One region of the Brevibacillus sp. FSL K6-6036 genome, then DNA from elsewhere that is predicted to be linked to it. Evidence: riboswitches for the same ligand, from Rfam matches in the RefSeq annotation. Region 1 holds a riboswitch; each other region holds the start of a gene.

Evidence for each region. A riboswitch is a leader RNA that binds a small molecule or an ion and turns the genes downstream of it on or off. The one in region 1 is predicted to bind S-adenosylmethionine.
Region 2: linked by a shared signal. The riboswitch ahead of NST37_RS23695 (BMP family protein) and the one ahead of NST37_RS20615 (2,3-diketo-5-methylthiopentyl-1-phosphate enolase) in region 1 are both predicted to bind S-adenosylmethionine.
Region 3: linked by a shared signal. The riboswitch ahead of NST37_RS02905 (methionine ABC transporter ATP-binding protein) and the one ahead of NST37_RS20615 (2,3-diketo-5-methylthiopentyl-1-phosphate enolase) in region 1 are both predicted to bind S-adenosylmethionine.
Region 4: linked by a shared signal. The riboswitch ahead of NST37_RS15875 (homoserine dehydrogenase) and the one ahead of NST37_RS20615 (2,3-diketo-5-methylthiopentyl-1-phosphate enolase) in region 1 are both predicted to bind S-adenosylmethionine.

Annotation. Positions count from the first base shown of each region.
Region 1 is NZ_CP150173.1:4,149,129-4,152,626, forward strand. It holds gene NST37_RS20605 (anti-sigma factor) at 1-567, opposite strand, end outside; gene NST37_RS20610 (sigma-70 family RNA polymerase sigma factor) at 557-1,063, opposite strand; SAM riboswitch class I at 1,215-1,367, shown strand; gene NST37_RS20615 (2,3-diketo-5-methylthiopentyl-1-phosphate enolase) at 1,446-2,657, shown strand; gene NST37_RS20620 (2-hydroxy-3-keto-5-methylthiopentenyl-1-phosphate phosphatase) at 2,657-3,334, shown strand; gene NST37_RS20625 (methylthioribulose 1-phosphate dehydratase) at 3,331-3,498, shown strand, end outside.
Region 2 is NZ_CP150173.1:4,844,698-4,848,195, reverse strand. It holds gene NST37_RS23700 (methyl-accepting chemotaxis protein) at 1-1,455, shown strand, start outside; SAM riboswitch class I at 1,545-1,659, shown strand; gene NST37_RS23695 (BMP family protein) at 1,863-2,894, shown strand; gene NST37_RS23690 (ABC transporter ATP-binding protein) at 2,979-3,498, shown strand, end outside.
Region 3 is NZ_CP150173.1:533,895-537,392, forward strand. It holds gene NST37_RS02900 (Ger(x)C family spore germination protein) at 23-1,174, shown strand; SAM riboswitch class I at 1,268-1,384, shown strand; gene NST37_RS02905 (methionine ABC transporter ATP-binding protein) at 1,470-2,483, shown strand; gene NST37_RS02910 (methionine ABC transporter permease) at 2,485-3,150, shown strand; gene NST37_RS02915 (MetQ/NlpA family ABC transporter substrate-binding protein) at 3,197-3,498, shown strand, end outside.
Region 4 is NZ_CP150173.1:3,158,055-3,161,552, forward strand. It holds gene glpK (glycerol kinase GlpK) at 1-508, opposite strand, end outside; gene NST37_RS15875 (homoserine dehydrogenase) at 610-1,860, opposite strand; SAM riboswitch class I at 1,946-2,060, opposite strand; SAM riboswitch class I at 2,164-2,275, opposite strand; gene NST37_RS15880 (saccharopine dehydrogenase C-terminal domain-containing protein) at 2,903-3,498, shown strand, end outside.

The sequences.
Region 1 (3,498 bases):
GTCGTTCCATACCGGGCGGGAGGATACTTTGGTAAACACATTCGTAGTCTCGAAATACCCTGGCTGCTGACGGTCGCCCCCCACCTTTTCGCGCAGCTCCATTTGAATGCTGCCATAAAAAAGGCCAACCTGCGCGCCGCTGCTGCCTGCTACGATCCCCGGCTGAGTGAAATTCACCAAATCCTTGGAGACGCGAAACATATCTTCATACAGCGACCGGCCAATCCAATAGTTGACAAACAACAGGACAAAGCCGATCAGCAGCGAGATCCCCACCGTGTAGGCGGCGTTGGACAGCCTGCTCTTCCACTTTCCCCAGCGGATGATGGAGCGCTGCTTCTCCTCCGGCAAAAAATCCGCGGCTTTGTCTTCCGGTTCTGTCTGCATCAGCCCGCCTCCCAGCAAAAGCTCCTCCAGTCGCTCCGCATACTCCGGGTCGTCTGCGAGACGCTGCCTCAATCGCGCTGTCTCCTCAGCGCCAAGCTCCCCCCGCAGATAAGCGAGAAGGAGCTGATCGCGCTCCCGGCTTTTTTGCTTATGATCCTCCAGCTTGCCGTTATCCGCCATGTTGACCGTCCCCCCACCATTTTCGCATCTTCAATCGTCCCCGGTAGATCGACCGCTTCACATCGGCCACATCGATGCCGAGGACGTCGGCTATTTCCGCATAGCTGAGCTTTTCCGCATGAAGCAGCAGCACCTGTCGCTGTTTTTCCGGCAGCCCCCGGAGAACAGTCTGCACGAGGGCCGCCGTCTCCCTAGCCAGTGCCGCCGATTCCGGACTGACCGCCGCCTGATCCGCCTGCTCAGGCAAGGTGTCGATCAGTTGAACAGGCCTGCGCTTTTGCTTGCGGTGCCAGTCGATAAACGCGTGGTACGCTACCTTGAACAGCCAAGGACGCACTTTTTCTCCCCGATAGGTATCCAGGTGCTGAAAGGCACGGAAAAAGGTCTCCTGCGTCAGATCCTCCGCCCAGCCTGCATCGCCGGTGAGCTTGCGGAGGTAGCGGTATATGTCATTGACGTGCAGGCGGTACACATCCTCCACTCCTGCCTTTCCCATTCCTTCACACCCTTTCACCTGATACCACGCCTTTTTTTAGAAAAAGTTCCACCTGCAGCAAAATTTTTAATGCTCAAAACAAGGGTTGACTCCCGAAAAGGAACAGCATATCATGGGGTTATCGCAAGTCAAATGCATACTGTACATGAAACTCTTATCGCGAGCTGGCTGAGGGACTGGCCCTATGATGCCCGGCAACCGGCGCTTACCCTGCAAGGGGGGCGAAACGGTGCTAATTCCAACGGTGAGAGTCGAAGCCGCTGACGAAAGTCTGCCACTTCGACCCTGAACCGAGAGATGAGAGGAGACGAAAACGTTATCGGACGAAAGCGCCTCCCCTCTCGAAGGGGAGGTTTTTTTGCGAGAAAAGGAGGTTTCCTCATTGAGCGAACAACGCATCCTCGTCACCTATTTGACTCAGGCAAAGGACTTGCAAAAAAAGGCGGAAGCGATCGCCGTCGGGATGACTGTCGGCAGTTGGACCGATCTGCCCGCAGCCAAGCAGGCAGATTTGAAGCCCTATTTGGGTGAAGCTGTCGGCGCCCAGGTGCTCGATACCCTGGAAAACGGCGAAAGCCGCGGATTGATTACGATCAGCTACCCGGTTCGCAACTTTACCGCTGACATTCCGTCCTTGTTGACAGGCGTCTTTGGGAAACTGTCCATGGACGGAAAAATCAAGCTGATTGACATACAGTTTCCGGAAGCGTTTTTGGCCGCTTTTCCCGGCCCGAAATACGGCATCTCAGGCATCAGAGATCGGCTCGGAGCGCATAATCGCCCACTCTTGATGAGCATTTTCAAATCCTGCCTCGGCCTGCCGTTTGACGATCTGAAAACCCAGTTTCGGGCACAGGCTCTGGGCGGCGTTGACCTAGTAAAAGATGACGAAATTTTCTTTGCCGATGACCGTGCTCCCTTTCTGGAACGAATCCGGGCGTTTAAACAGATTGCCCGGGAAACAGAAGCGGAAACAGGGAAACCGGTTCTGTATGCGGCCAATCTGACCGGGCCGGTCACCGACTTGACCGAACGTGCCAAGAGAGCTGTGGAAGCCGGCGCAGACTGCCTGCTGTTTAACGTGCTTGCCTTTGGCTACGATGCCCTGCACCGACTGGCTGCAGACCCGGATGTTCAGGTGCCGATTATGGCCCACCCGGCGCTCGCCGGAGCCTACTATCCGTCGCCCGACTACGGTATTGGGACACCGCTGCTCCTGGGCAAGCTGATGCGCTTGGCTGGCGCAGACCTGGTGCTCTTCCCATCGCCGTACGGAAATGTGGCGTTGAACAAAGAAGAAGCGCTCAAGCTGGCGGAGCATTTGACCGAACCGACCGGAACTTTGCGCAAATCATTTCCGGTACCGTCTGCGGGCATCCATCCCGGCCTTGTCCCGCAATTGTACGAGGATTTTGGCCTGGACCAGGTGGTCAATGCCGGTGGGGGCATTCACGGCCATCCAGGTGGTGCGACGGCAGGCGCCCGAGCGTTTGTCGCAGCGATCAACGCAGTCGTGGCAGGACAAACGCTGGAGGACGCTTCCTCCGAATCTGCTGAACTGTCACAGGCTTTGCAGAAATGGGGAACAAAATGATGACCAAGCCACTCGTGCTGTTTTGCGATTTTGACGGAACAATTACGGAAAAAGACAATATTGTCGCGATTATGCGACGTTTTGCTCCGCCTGAGCGGGAAGAGTTGATCGAGCAGATTCTCACCCAAAAGGTGTCGATCCGCGAAGGTGTCGGCGCGTTGTTCAAGCTGATCCCATCCGAGAAAAAGCAGGAGATCATAGACTACATCGTCAAAGAGGCGACGATTCGCCCCGGATTTGCCGAATTCGTCCGCTTCTGCCGGGAGGAAGGCATCGAGCTGTTGATCACCAGCGGCGGCATTGACTTTTTTGTCGAGCCGATCCTTGCCCCGTTTGCACTCGATGTGCCGATCTATTGCAACGGCAGCGACTTCAGCGGACCGCGCATCACGATTACCTGGCCGCATGCGTGCGACGAGCATTGCGACAACAACTGCGGCATGTGCAAAACAGCCATTATCCGCCGCTACGATCCAGAGCGATACTACCGCGTCGTCATCGGCGATTCGATCACCGATCTGGCCGGAGCCAAAATCGCCGACTTTGTCATTGCCCGTTCGCTCCTGGCTCAAAAAAGCGAGGAGCTGGGGCTGCCCTTCAAGTCGTTTGCGACGTTCCACGACGTCATCGCTATCTTGCAGGAGCTGAAACGCAGGCAGGAGGTACCATCATCATGACGATTACACTTGAACAGCGCTTGGACGCTTTTCGCCGCCTGGACGAAGCCAAGCTGACCTTTGCCCGCCGGGACTGGTTTCCCGGCACCAGCGGCAACCTTTCGATCAAATTGAGCGACGAACCCTTGCAATTTGCCGTGACTGCCAGCGGCAAGGACAAGACA
Region 2 (3,498 bases), 700 kb from region 1:
AACACCTTGACGAACAAAGAAGGCTTTATGATCTTTATTTTATGGAATCATCTCTGGGTTGCAGGCTGGATCGCGTATCAGATGGATGTGAACTTCTGGAAGGTCACCTCCGCAGGCTTGCTGGCAACACTGATCGTTTCTCCGTTGTACTTCATTCGCAAGGACAGCTACTTGATCCGGTATCTGGTCGGAATTGGTCTTCTCTATTACTCGATTGCATTTGACCACTATACACCGTTTCAGGAAATCTCGTTTCTCGCGTTCATCGTCCTGGGCTTTTTGGCAGCCTATCTGGACTGGAAGCTGATTGTATCGGCGGGGGCGATGCAGGTTGCGGCGACATTAATCGGATTTTACACCGGTTCTTACCAGTTGTTTGACGGCCATTTTTCGGAAGTCAATTTGCTGCTTCGCATTGTCGCTTTCGTGCTGATGATCGCGGGGCTCACCTATCTCTGTCTGGCTGGACAAGCGTCGCTTGCAAAAGCGGACAGCGCGAGACGGGAAGCCGAAGACAAAGAGCAGCGCCTGGAAGAGCTGCTGCGGAATATCAAGATGGTAACAGAGCAGGTGGAGCGCACATCCGTGCATGTCCATGAGCATGCCGAGACGACAAGGCGCAACACGGACGAGATGATGGTCGCCTTCAAGGAAGTGGCGACCGGAATGGAATCCCAAGCCAATTCCACTGTCAAAATCGAGGAAGAAGTGCAATCGATCGACCAGGAAATTGTGACTGTCAACGAGCAAGCGGCCGTCATGAAGGCGGAAGCGGATCAGAACAGCCGCCGCTTGGCAGGAAGCATCAGCATGATGAGCGAGCTTTCCGAGCAAATGGAGCAAATCGTTCAGGCGGTCAATGTGGCGTCTTCGACGATCCGCGAGCTGAACAAGCAAGCCAACAAGGTCGAGGAAATCGTCCAGACGATCAACCAGATCGCGACACAGACGAACCTGCTCGCGCTCAATGCCGCGATCGAATCGGCTCGTGCGGGTGAGCACGGCCGGGGCTTCGCCGTCGTGGCGGACGAGGTGCGCAAGCTGGCTGAGCAAAGCGCGACGGCTACGCAGGAGATCGCCGGAATTTTGCAGTCGCTGCATCAAGAAAGTGAAAATGCGGTGAAGCATATGAGCACGGGCGAAGTGTCGGTAGCAAAGGGGCAGGAGCTGGCGGTAGAGACAGTGGCGTCTATCGAGACGGTTCGTGCAGGCATGGAAGCGTTCCTCGAGGCCGTAGAGCATGTGCGGACGAGCATGGATCGCGTGAAAATGCGCTCCGGGGAAGTGGCGGCCGAGATGTCTACGATTACAGCGGTCACCGAGGAGTCTGTTGCCAACCTGGAGGAATTGTTTGCGACGGCGGAGAACCAGCATCAAAAGGTGCGGGAGATTACCGAGGAGCTCGGCGAGCTGAACGCCTTGTCGACAAAGCTGCAGCAATCATTTCAGCGATAATCGTAATGTTTGAAATTGCAGAAAAAAGAATTGCATTTTTCAATTGATCTGCTAGAATGAATTCAATATCAATTAAATAGTTTCACCTTACCTTATCAAGAGCGGCGGAGGGACTGGCCCGATGAAGCCCGGCAACCACTGTGCACACGTGCACAGAAAGGTGCCAATTCCTACAAAATCCATTTGGATTTTGAGAGATGAGGAAGAGGTTGGCGATATACCGCAAACTCTTCCTCCGGGAAGAGTTTTTTCTTTGTACAAAGGAGGTTATTGACGAATATTAATTTTAAATAATATAATATTATTCGTGTTTTAATTATTTTATGCTCATAAAAAAACGCACTTCTTTCGTGTGTATATAATAAAAACGAATATTGTTGTGCGGACTAGTGATAGGAGAGGACACCATGAAAAAATTGCTTTTGGCATTAACAACGTTTGCTGTACTGGCAGCCGGATGCTCGACAAACAGCAGCGCCCCCGAAGACAAGGGACAAGCCCAGACAGGCGGACAAGAAACAGCGAAAAAGCGGATCGCGCTGGTGCTGCCCGAGAAAATCGGGGTTAACCCGTTCTTCCAGCAGATGGACGATGGAGCGAAGAAAGCCGCCCAAGAATTCGGGGTGGATGTCAAGACGATTGAATCCACAGACCACGGGGCTATCGAGGAAAATATCCGCGTGGCAGTGGCCGAGCAATACGATTTGATCATCACGTCTTCCTTTGAAGCCGAGGATGCGCTGAAAAAGGTAGCGACAGAAAATCCTGACCGCACCTTCGCCATCATCGATACGCAAGTTGATTTGCCCAACGTCCGCAGTGTCATGTTCCGCGAGCAAGAGGCTGCATACCTGGTCGGAGCGGCTGCCGGTTTGGCAACCAAAAGCAACAAGGTAGGGATCGTCGCAGCAATGGACATTCCGATCCTGAAAAAATGGACAGTCGGGTTTCAGGAAGGGCTCAAGGCGACCAACCCGAACGCGGAAGTGCAGATCAACTACGTCGGCAGCTTCAGCGACCCGGCAAAAGCGAAGGAGCTGGCGCTGCTGCAGGCTTCCAAAGGAGCGGACTTTATTTACGGCGCAGCGGCTGTAGGAGATCTTGGCGTGTTTGAAGCAGCCAAGGAAAAAGGCTTCTACACCTCCGGACAAGACGTTGACCGGACCAGCATCGACCCTGAGCATATCGTCCTGTCCCAGTTGAAAGGAACGGACTCCGCTGTGTATGAAACGGTGAAGGCATTTGTGGACGGCAGCTTGAAGCCGGGTGTCGTCGCCTACGGACTGAAGGAGAACGGCGTCGGCGTGACCTATGTTACGCATGACAGCCCGACTCCGTTGAACCCGTTCATTGGAGAAGAAGTCGTCAGCAAGGTAAAGGCGATCAAGGATGAGATCGTCGCGGGGACGAGAACCGTGACAGACCCGCTGAAACAATAGCAAGAGCGCTGATTCGGAAACCGGCTACATGAGCGTAGTCGGTTTCCTGCTCTACCGGGAAGACAAAAGAGGGAGGGGAAAAAGGTGGCGAACCGACTGGAAATGCGAGGCATGACCAAGCGCTACGGCGATTTTACCGCCAATGACAACGTTTCGTTTACGTTGAAAGAGGGGGAGGTCCATGCGATCGTCGGCGAGAACGGAGCGGGCAAAACCACGCTGATGCGCATGCTGTACGGTATGGAGCAGCCCACTGCCGGAGAGATCGCAGTAAATGGCAAGCCCGTCGTCTTTCGCGGCCCGGAGGATGCGATCCGCCACGGGATTGGCATGGTTCACCAGCACTTCATGCTGTTTCCCGACTTTACCGTTGCGGAAAATATCGTGATCGGCTACGAACCGCAGCGCAAAGGGCTGTTTCAGCGAAAAGAAGCGGCGAGTGCAGTCCGCTCGCTCAGTGAGCGATACCGGATACCGATCAACGAGAACGCCAAGGTATCCAGCTGCTCCGTAGGGGAGCAGCAGCGGGTAGAAATCCTGAAGGTGCTCTACCAGGGTGCAGATATTATCGTGCTGGACGAGCCGACTGCGGTGCTCACGCCGC
Region 3 (3,498 bases), 1.5 Mb from region 1:
GGAACAGGAGGGAGGATTCATCGTGCCGAGATCCGGAAATAAGCGGCTCCTGAGAGCGGGAGCCGTGCTCCTTCTATGTTCTGTTCTGCTCAGCGGCTGTATCAGGACGCAAATTTTTGATGAGCTTGGAATGATTACGGTGGCGGGATATGACCTGTTAAAGGACGGGAACATACGCGGAACGGTGGTGATGCCCTCCATCAATCCCGAGGCTGAAGAAAAAGTGCAGGTGATGTCCGGCATCAGTCTGACGAGCAAGGGCATTCGCGACAAGGCCAACCTGCAGTCAGACAAAGAAGTGCTGGGCGGGCAGCTTCGGGTCGCGATGTACAGCGAGGAGCTGGCCAGAAAAGGGATAGGCAGCATTGTGGACACTCTGTACCGCGACCCCTCGATTGGAAGCCGGGTTTATTTAAGTGTCATTGAGGGCCAAACCTACGATTTGCTGACGTACAAATTCAAAGAGGAAGGCAATATTGGCATTTACCTCTACCAATTGATCCGGCACAACGTAGAGGATGACAAAATTCCGTCTCCTACTCTCCATGAGTTTTACCGCTCCTACTTCAGCGAGGGAATCGACCCTTACGTCCCTTTTCTTGAGAGGAAAGGGGATGAGGTGAGGATCAAAGGCGTGGCTCTGTTTCACAAGGACAAATATGTCGGCTGGATTCCTCCAAAGGAAGCCTTTCACATCAAGCTAGTTCATGATGCTTATCGAGCGGGAACGTACGAAACGTCGGTAGATCCGGAGAGGATGGGGGTAAAGCCGAAAAAGAAGAACACAACCGGCCCTGACATCCAAATGGTATTTGATACGCTGAGCAGCAAGACCCACGTCGATATTGTCAGTACGAATCCACTGACCTACAAGGTCGATGTGAAAGTACGGACACGCATTCTGGAAATGTCAATACCGTTAAAAATAGAACAACCGGAGGTACTCAGAAAAATGGAGCAGGCCTTGTCTGAAAACATGAAGCAGGATTTGGCCAAGGTCGTCGCCAAAATGCAAAAATGGGAGGTAGACCCCTTTGGGTTCGGGGAATTATACCGGGCAAAATTCCGCGGGGCGCGGAAGCTGTCTCACGATCAGTGGCATGAGATGTACAGGAAGTCCCGCTTCGATTACAACATCGATGTAGAAATTGTCCGCAACGGCGTGTTGGATTAATTGCCCATTGACTTTCTATTTTGGTATAGCATATAATCCGTTTTGTATCATAAAAAGAAATAAAGTTCTTCAAACTAAATATACGTAGAATTCTTCTTATCCAGAGCGGCGGAGGGACAGGCCCTATGAAGCCCGGCAACCGGCTCATCGATTCTGATGGGTGGCGCGGTGCCAATTCCTACAAGATTGTAGAATCTTGACAGATGAGAAGGGTGAATGCGATCGTATAATGCGGTGCAGCCCCTTTTTCGCCTGATGAAAAAGGGGCTGTTGATTGTAATGGGAGGTGAACCGGATGATTCGGTTGCAGAATCTGAAAAAAGACTACATTGTAAAAGGCCATAAAACACCTGCGCTGCGCGGAATTGACCTCTCGATCGAGAAGGGGGAAATTTTCGGCATCATCGGACATTCCGGTGCCGGCAAAAGTACGCTGATTCGCTGCATCAACCTGTTGGAACGTCCGACAGCGGGCAGCGTTATTGTAGACGGGGTCGATCTGACCAAGCTGGATGAAGGCAGGCTCCAGGAACAGCGGCGGCATATCGGAATGATTTTTCAGCACTTCAACCTTCTCTCGTCCGCTACGGTCGGGGAGAACGTTGCGTTTCCGCTCAAGCTGGCCAAGCGGCCCAAGGCGGAGATCGACAAAAAGGTGAAGGAAATGCTGGCGTTGGTAGGGCTGGAACAGCATCGCGACAAGTATCCGTCACAATTGTCGGGCGGACAAAAGCAGCGTGTCGGCATTGCCCGGGCGCTGGCGAGCGACCCCAAGGTGCTGCTGTGCGACGAGGCGACATCCGCTTTGGACCCGCAGACGACCAACTCCATTCTGGCGCTGCTTTTGGACATCAACCGAAAGCTGGGCTTGACGATCGTCCTCATTACCCACGAAATGCATGTCATCCGCTCCATTTGCGATCGGGTCGGTGTCATTGACGGGGGGCACATTGTGGAAATGGGCAATGTTCTGGATGTGTTCTTAAAGCCGCAGCACCCGACGACACAGGAGTTCGTGGAACAAGTAGCAGACTCCAGCGAGCTGCGGGCTGCCGTCGCTCATGAAAAGGCGTCAGGCGACCGAACGATCCTGCGTGTCACGTTCCTCGGAGAACAGACCTACCAGCCGATTCTGTTCCAAACGATGCAGGAAACCGGTACGGTGTTCAGTATCCTGCAAGGAACCATTTCGCGTATGAAAGACACCCCATATGGCCAGCTCGTGATCGAGTTGGGCGGGGATGCGCAGCAGAACAGGAAAGCTGTCGATACGCTTCGTCAGCGCGGCCTGGAAGTGGAGGTGATTTAAAATGGGATTCACGCTTAAAAATATAGACTGGGCGGAAATTTGGAAGGGAACGCAGGATACGTTGACGATGCTTGGCTTTTCCACCTTGTTTACCGTCGTTATCGGGCTGCCGCTGGGCATTTTGCTGTTTCTCACATCCAGAGGCCAGCTTTTGGAGAATCGCGCGTTTTATTCGATCTCATCCTTTGTCGTAAACGTTTTGCGTTCGGTGCCATTCATCATCCTGATGATCCTGCTGATTCCTGTTACCAAAATGCTCGTCGGCACCTCACTCGGGGTAAAGGGCTCGATTCCTCCGTTGGTGATCGGGGCGGCTCCCTTTTTCGCCAGACTGGTGGAGACCTCCCTGCGCGAGGTTGATCGCGGCGTGATTGAAGCGGCGCAATCGATGGGTGCTTCCAACTGGCAAATTATCCGCAGCGTGCTCTTGCCGGAATCCCGTTCGGGGCTGATCGCCGGGATTACGATTACCACGGTGTCGCTCGTGTCCTACACGGCGATGTCCGGGGTCATCGGCGGCGGAGGCTTGGGAGACCTGGCGATCCGCTACGGGTATCAGCGCTTCCAGACAGACGTCATGGTCGTGACGGTATGTATTTTGCTTGTGTTGGTTCAGATCCTGCAGATGGTGGGCGACAGGCTCGTCATCAAGTTCAGCCGGAAGTAGGATCTTGTCCATAGAGAATGTTCAAAATAGAAAGGGGAAATCATCTGTGAAGAAATTGGTCGTATCTGTACTGTCCACTGTACTGGCACTGTCTCTGGCTGCTTGCGGCAGCCAAAATGAATCGGCTCCCGCGCCGTCTGCCGGCGGTTCCCAAGGCGAGCAAAAAGAAGTAACGCTGAAAGTGGGCGCAACGCCGGTCCCGCAGGCTGAGATTTTGAAGTTCGTCGCGCCGAAGCTGAAGGAGCAGGGCGTAATTCTGGAAGTCAAAGAATTTACCGACTACGTTCAACCTAACGTGCAAGTAAATGAAAAGCAGCTGGACGCCAATTTCTTCCAGCACAAGCCGTA
Region 4 (3,498 bases), 990 kb from region 1:
TCAGCCACGTGTCAATCGTTCCGAACAGGAGGTCGCCCTGCTCCGCCAAAGCGCGGGCGCCTTCCACATGGTCGAGAATCCATTTTACTTTTGTGCCCGAAAAGTAAGCATCGATCAGCAGACCGGTCGTATCCCGAAACAATGGGTCGTATCCCTTGCTTTTGAGCTCTTCGCAAATTCCCGCTGTCTGTCTCGACTGCCAGACAATTGCGTGATAGATGGGCACTCCGGTATGCTTGTTCCACACCACGGTCGTCTCGCGTTGATTGGTGATCCCGATGGCTGCCACTTCCTGCGCCGAAACATTGTGGCTGGCCAAAACCTCGCCGATTACGCCGACGACCGATGACCAGATGTCCAGGGCATTGTGCTCTACCCATCCTGGCTGGGGAAAGAGCTGGGGAAATTCTTTCTGGGCCATCCCGACGATGCTTCCTTGCTTGTCGAACAAGATGGCCCGGGAACTGGTCGTCCCCTGATCGATTGCGAGCACATACTTTTTATCCATGAGCTTCCTCCTTCTACCGCGGGATATGGGCACCCTTTTTCTCCTCTATTAGGGGTGAAACCGGATGCGGTCTATATCCCGAAGCATTGGGCCGTCTCCGCTCACAACACGGGAAACACTTCCGCCCTGATGCCGAAATCGCGGTGCAGCGCCTTCTTGTGCTCCTCTGCAAAACCGCTGGCAATCATGCCGATGCGCAAGACGCTCGCCCAGTCATATTGTATTCGCTGTTTTTCCACGAGAACTCCTGCCCGATCCAAAAAATGCGTGACTTGATCAGGCGTTCCCCGCAACGCTTTACTTTCCAGATAGCAAAAGCACCGCTTCTCCCCGGCTTCCCGATTGCCTGCCGGCTCGCTTTCCTGCCAGACCGGCTGAGGAGTGAAGCGCTGGGTCAGCAAATAGGCCAGATCCTCCACCACAGCGCTTGCTGTCGGAAGCTCGCCTGCCCCTTTGCCCATGAACAAAAGGTCGCCGACGATATTGCCCGACACCTGCACGGCGTTGTAGGCATCCTGCACCTGCGCGAGTGGGTGATCCAGCGGCAGAAGCGTTGGACGGACGGAAAGCTGTAGACCGCCCCCGGCCTTGGAAGCCTTGGCCAGCAGCTTGATCCGGTACCCCAATTCGCGGGCGAGGCCGATCTGTCCGAGATGCAGCTTTTCAATCCCCTGCCTCTCGGCTGCATGCAGCGGCAGCGATTCACCAAATACGAGCTGGGCGAGGATGTACGTTTTGTACAAGGCATCCCAGCCCTCTACGTCCGAGGCAGGGTCCGCTTCGGCGTAGCCCAGCTCCTGCGCCTGCTTCAGCACTTCGGCGTAGGGAAGCTTTTCCTGTTCCATCCGCGTCAGGATGTAATTCGTCGTCCCGTTTAAAATGCCGCTGACCGATACGATGTCATTAGTCCGGAGAAACTGGCGCAGCACGCCGAGAATCGGAATCCCTCCGGCTACGCTGGCCTCGTACGCGAGCTGAACGCCGTGCCGATTGGCTAGCCGCACCAGCTCCGTTCCGTGCTTGGCAAGCAGCTCCTTGTTCGCGGTGACGATGTGACAGCCCTTTTCAATCAGTGCACGGACATAGCCGTATGTCGGCTCGACGCCGCCCATCACCTCGACGACGATGTCCACGTCCGACGCCAGCACTTCTTCAAACCGGGTCGTGATCAGATTGTTCTCAATCGGTACAGACCGCTGCTTTTCCGCATTGCGGACCAGCGCCTTGACCACCTCGACACGTCTGCCCAACCTGTCCGACAGCTTTTGCTGCTGAGAGCGGATCGTTTTCAAGACGCCGCCCCCCACCGTCCCTACGCCAAGCAATCCTACTTTTACCACACTTGCACTCATGTACTCCACCTCTTTTTCTCATTTCAAACATAAAAAAGGCCTTCTTCCGTTTAAGAAGAAGGCTCGCGAGCTACAGGGGGCCTCCTTCTCATCTGCCAAGACATACTGCTGCTGTCTTGCAGGAATTGGCACCTTGCCACAAACTGCGTGACGGTTGCCGGGCTTCATCGGGCCAGTCCCTCCACCTCTCTGGATAAGAAAGAAGTTATGAAGTTGCGATAACTCAAAAACATTTGATCATACAAATAAAAAACCTTCTCCCGTTAAGAAGAAGGTTGGCATCCGGAATGGACGTACTCCCGCTTCTTATCTGTCAAGACTGTCATCAGTCCTGCAGGAATTGGCACCTTGTCACAAACTGCGTGACGGTTGCCGGGCTTCATCGGGCCAGTCCCTCCGCCTCTCTGGATAAGAACAGTATTTTCCTGTTGGCAACATTGTAAGGAATTCGGTTTGAGCCGTTAACCAGATATTTCCGACATTTCATCTTCGGACGATTCCTTTCATTTTTGAAAAGAAAGGTTTCTCATTTTTAATAAGGTGTTCTCATGCAGGTGATGGCGCACCAACAGACATTTCCAGCACTTTGTTTTGGTTTTTGCTTTCTCAATAGTGAGAATAATGGTACTGCCGATGCTCCTTCATACTGCACAGGAAGCAGCCGGTCATTTGGTATCATTCTTGCATATATTTTCAGAAAAGTCAGAGTATAATTCCCTTTTTCCATTCGCATGGGACGTCGGGTGCGTCGAATATACATGAATAAAAGACGCTCCACTCTGACTTTTTCAGCAGGAAGGAGGTGCTTTTTTTGAGTAGGCTGCTGCCTGTTTTGATCCACGATCGTCCCACTTAGCTTCGGTTTCTACTATGATCTGCCCGTGTGCAGAAGGAGGGTGTTTGGATGAGACTTCGTCCGCGTGAACCAATCGATGTTGCGACACAAGTCGCGGTATTTCCTGCTACGATCGATCTGCATTTGCAGAAATGGCTGTTTCGAATGCGAAGATAGAACGTTTTCCAAAAATGGAAGGAGGACTCTATGCGAGTCGCTATTTTAGGAGTTGGCGGTGTAGGACAAGTAAGCGCGTGTGAAATCGTGAAATCGAAGTATTTGCAAAAACTGGTGCTGGCAGATATATCGATCGGCCCGGCTGAAGAGCTGGCTGCCGAGCTGCGCCGGGAGACGGATGTGGAAATCCAGGTAAAACGTGTCGACGCACGCGATGTATCGAGCGTCCAATCTATTTTGACTGACATTGACGTACTGCTGCATATCGGCTTGCCGGAAAACAACTTTGAAGTGATGAAAGCGTGCCTGAACACGAAAACCCATTATATCGACACGGCTTCCAGCGGCCCGCAATGGCTCCGCAAGCAGCTAGCCTGGACCGATAAATTCAAAGCGGCAGGCATTCTCGGAATCATGGGGCTTGGGTGCGATCCCGGCTTCTCCAACATCGCGGCGCGGTACGCTGTGGATCAGTTGGACGAAGTCGATGAGATTTTGATTCGCGACGGCGACAATTCCGTCGTCGACTACGACGGCTTCTGCTCCTTCTTCAGTCCGCAGACAGCCATTCAGGAGTGTTTGGCCAAACCGAACTTCTGGACGGCTGACAAGGGTGAACAATACTT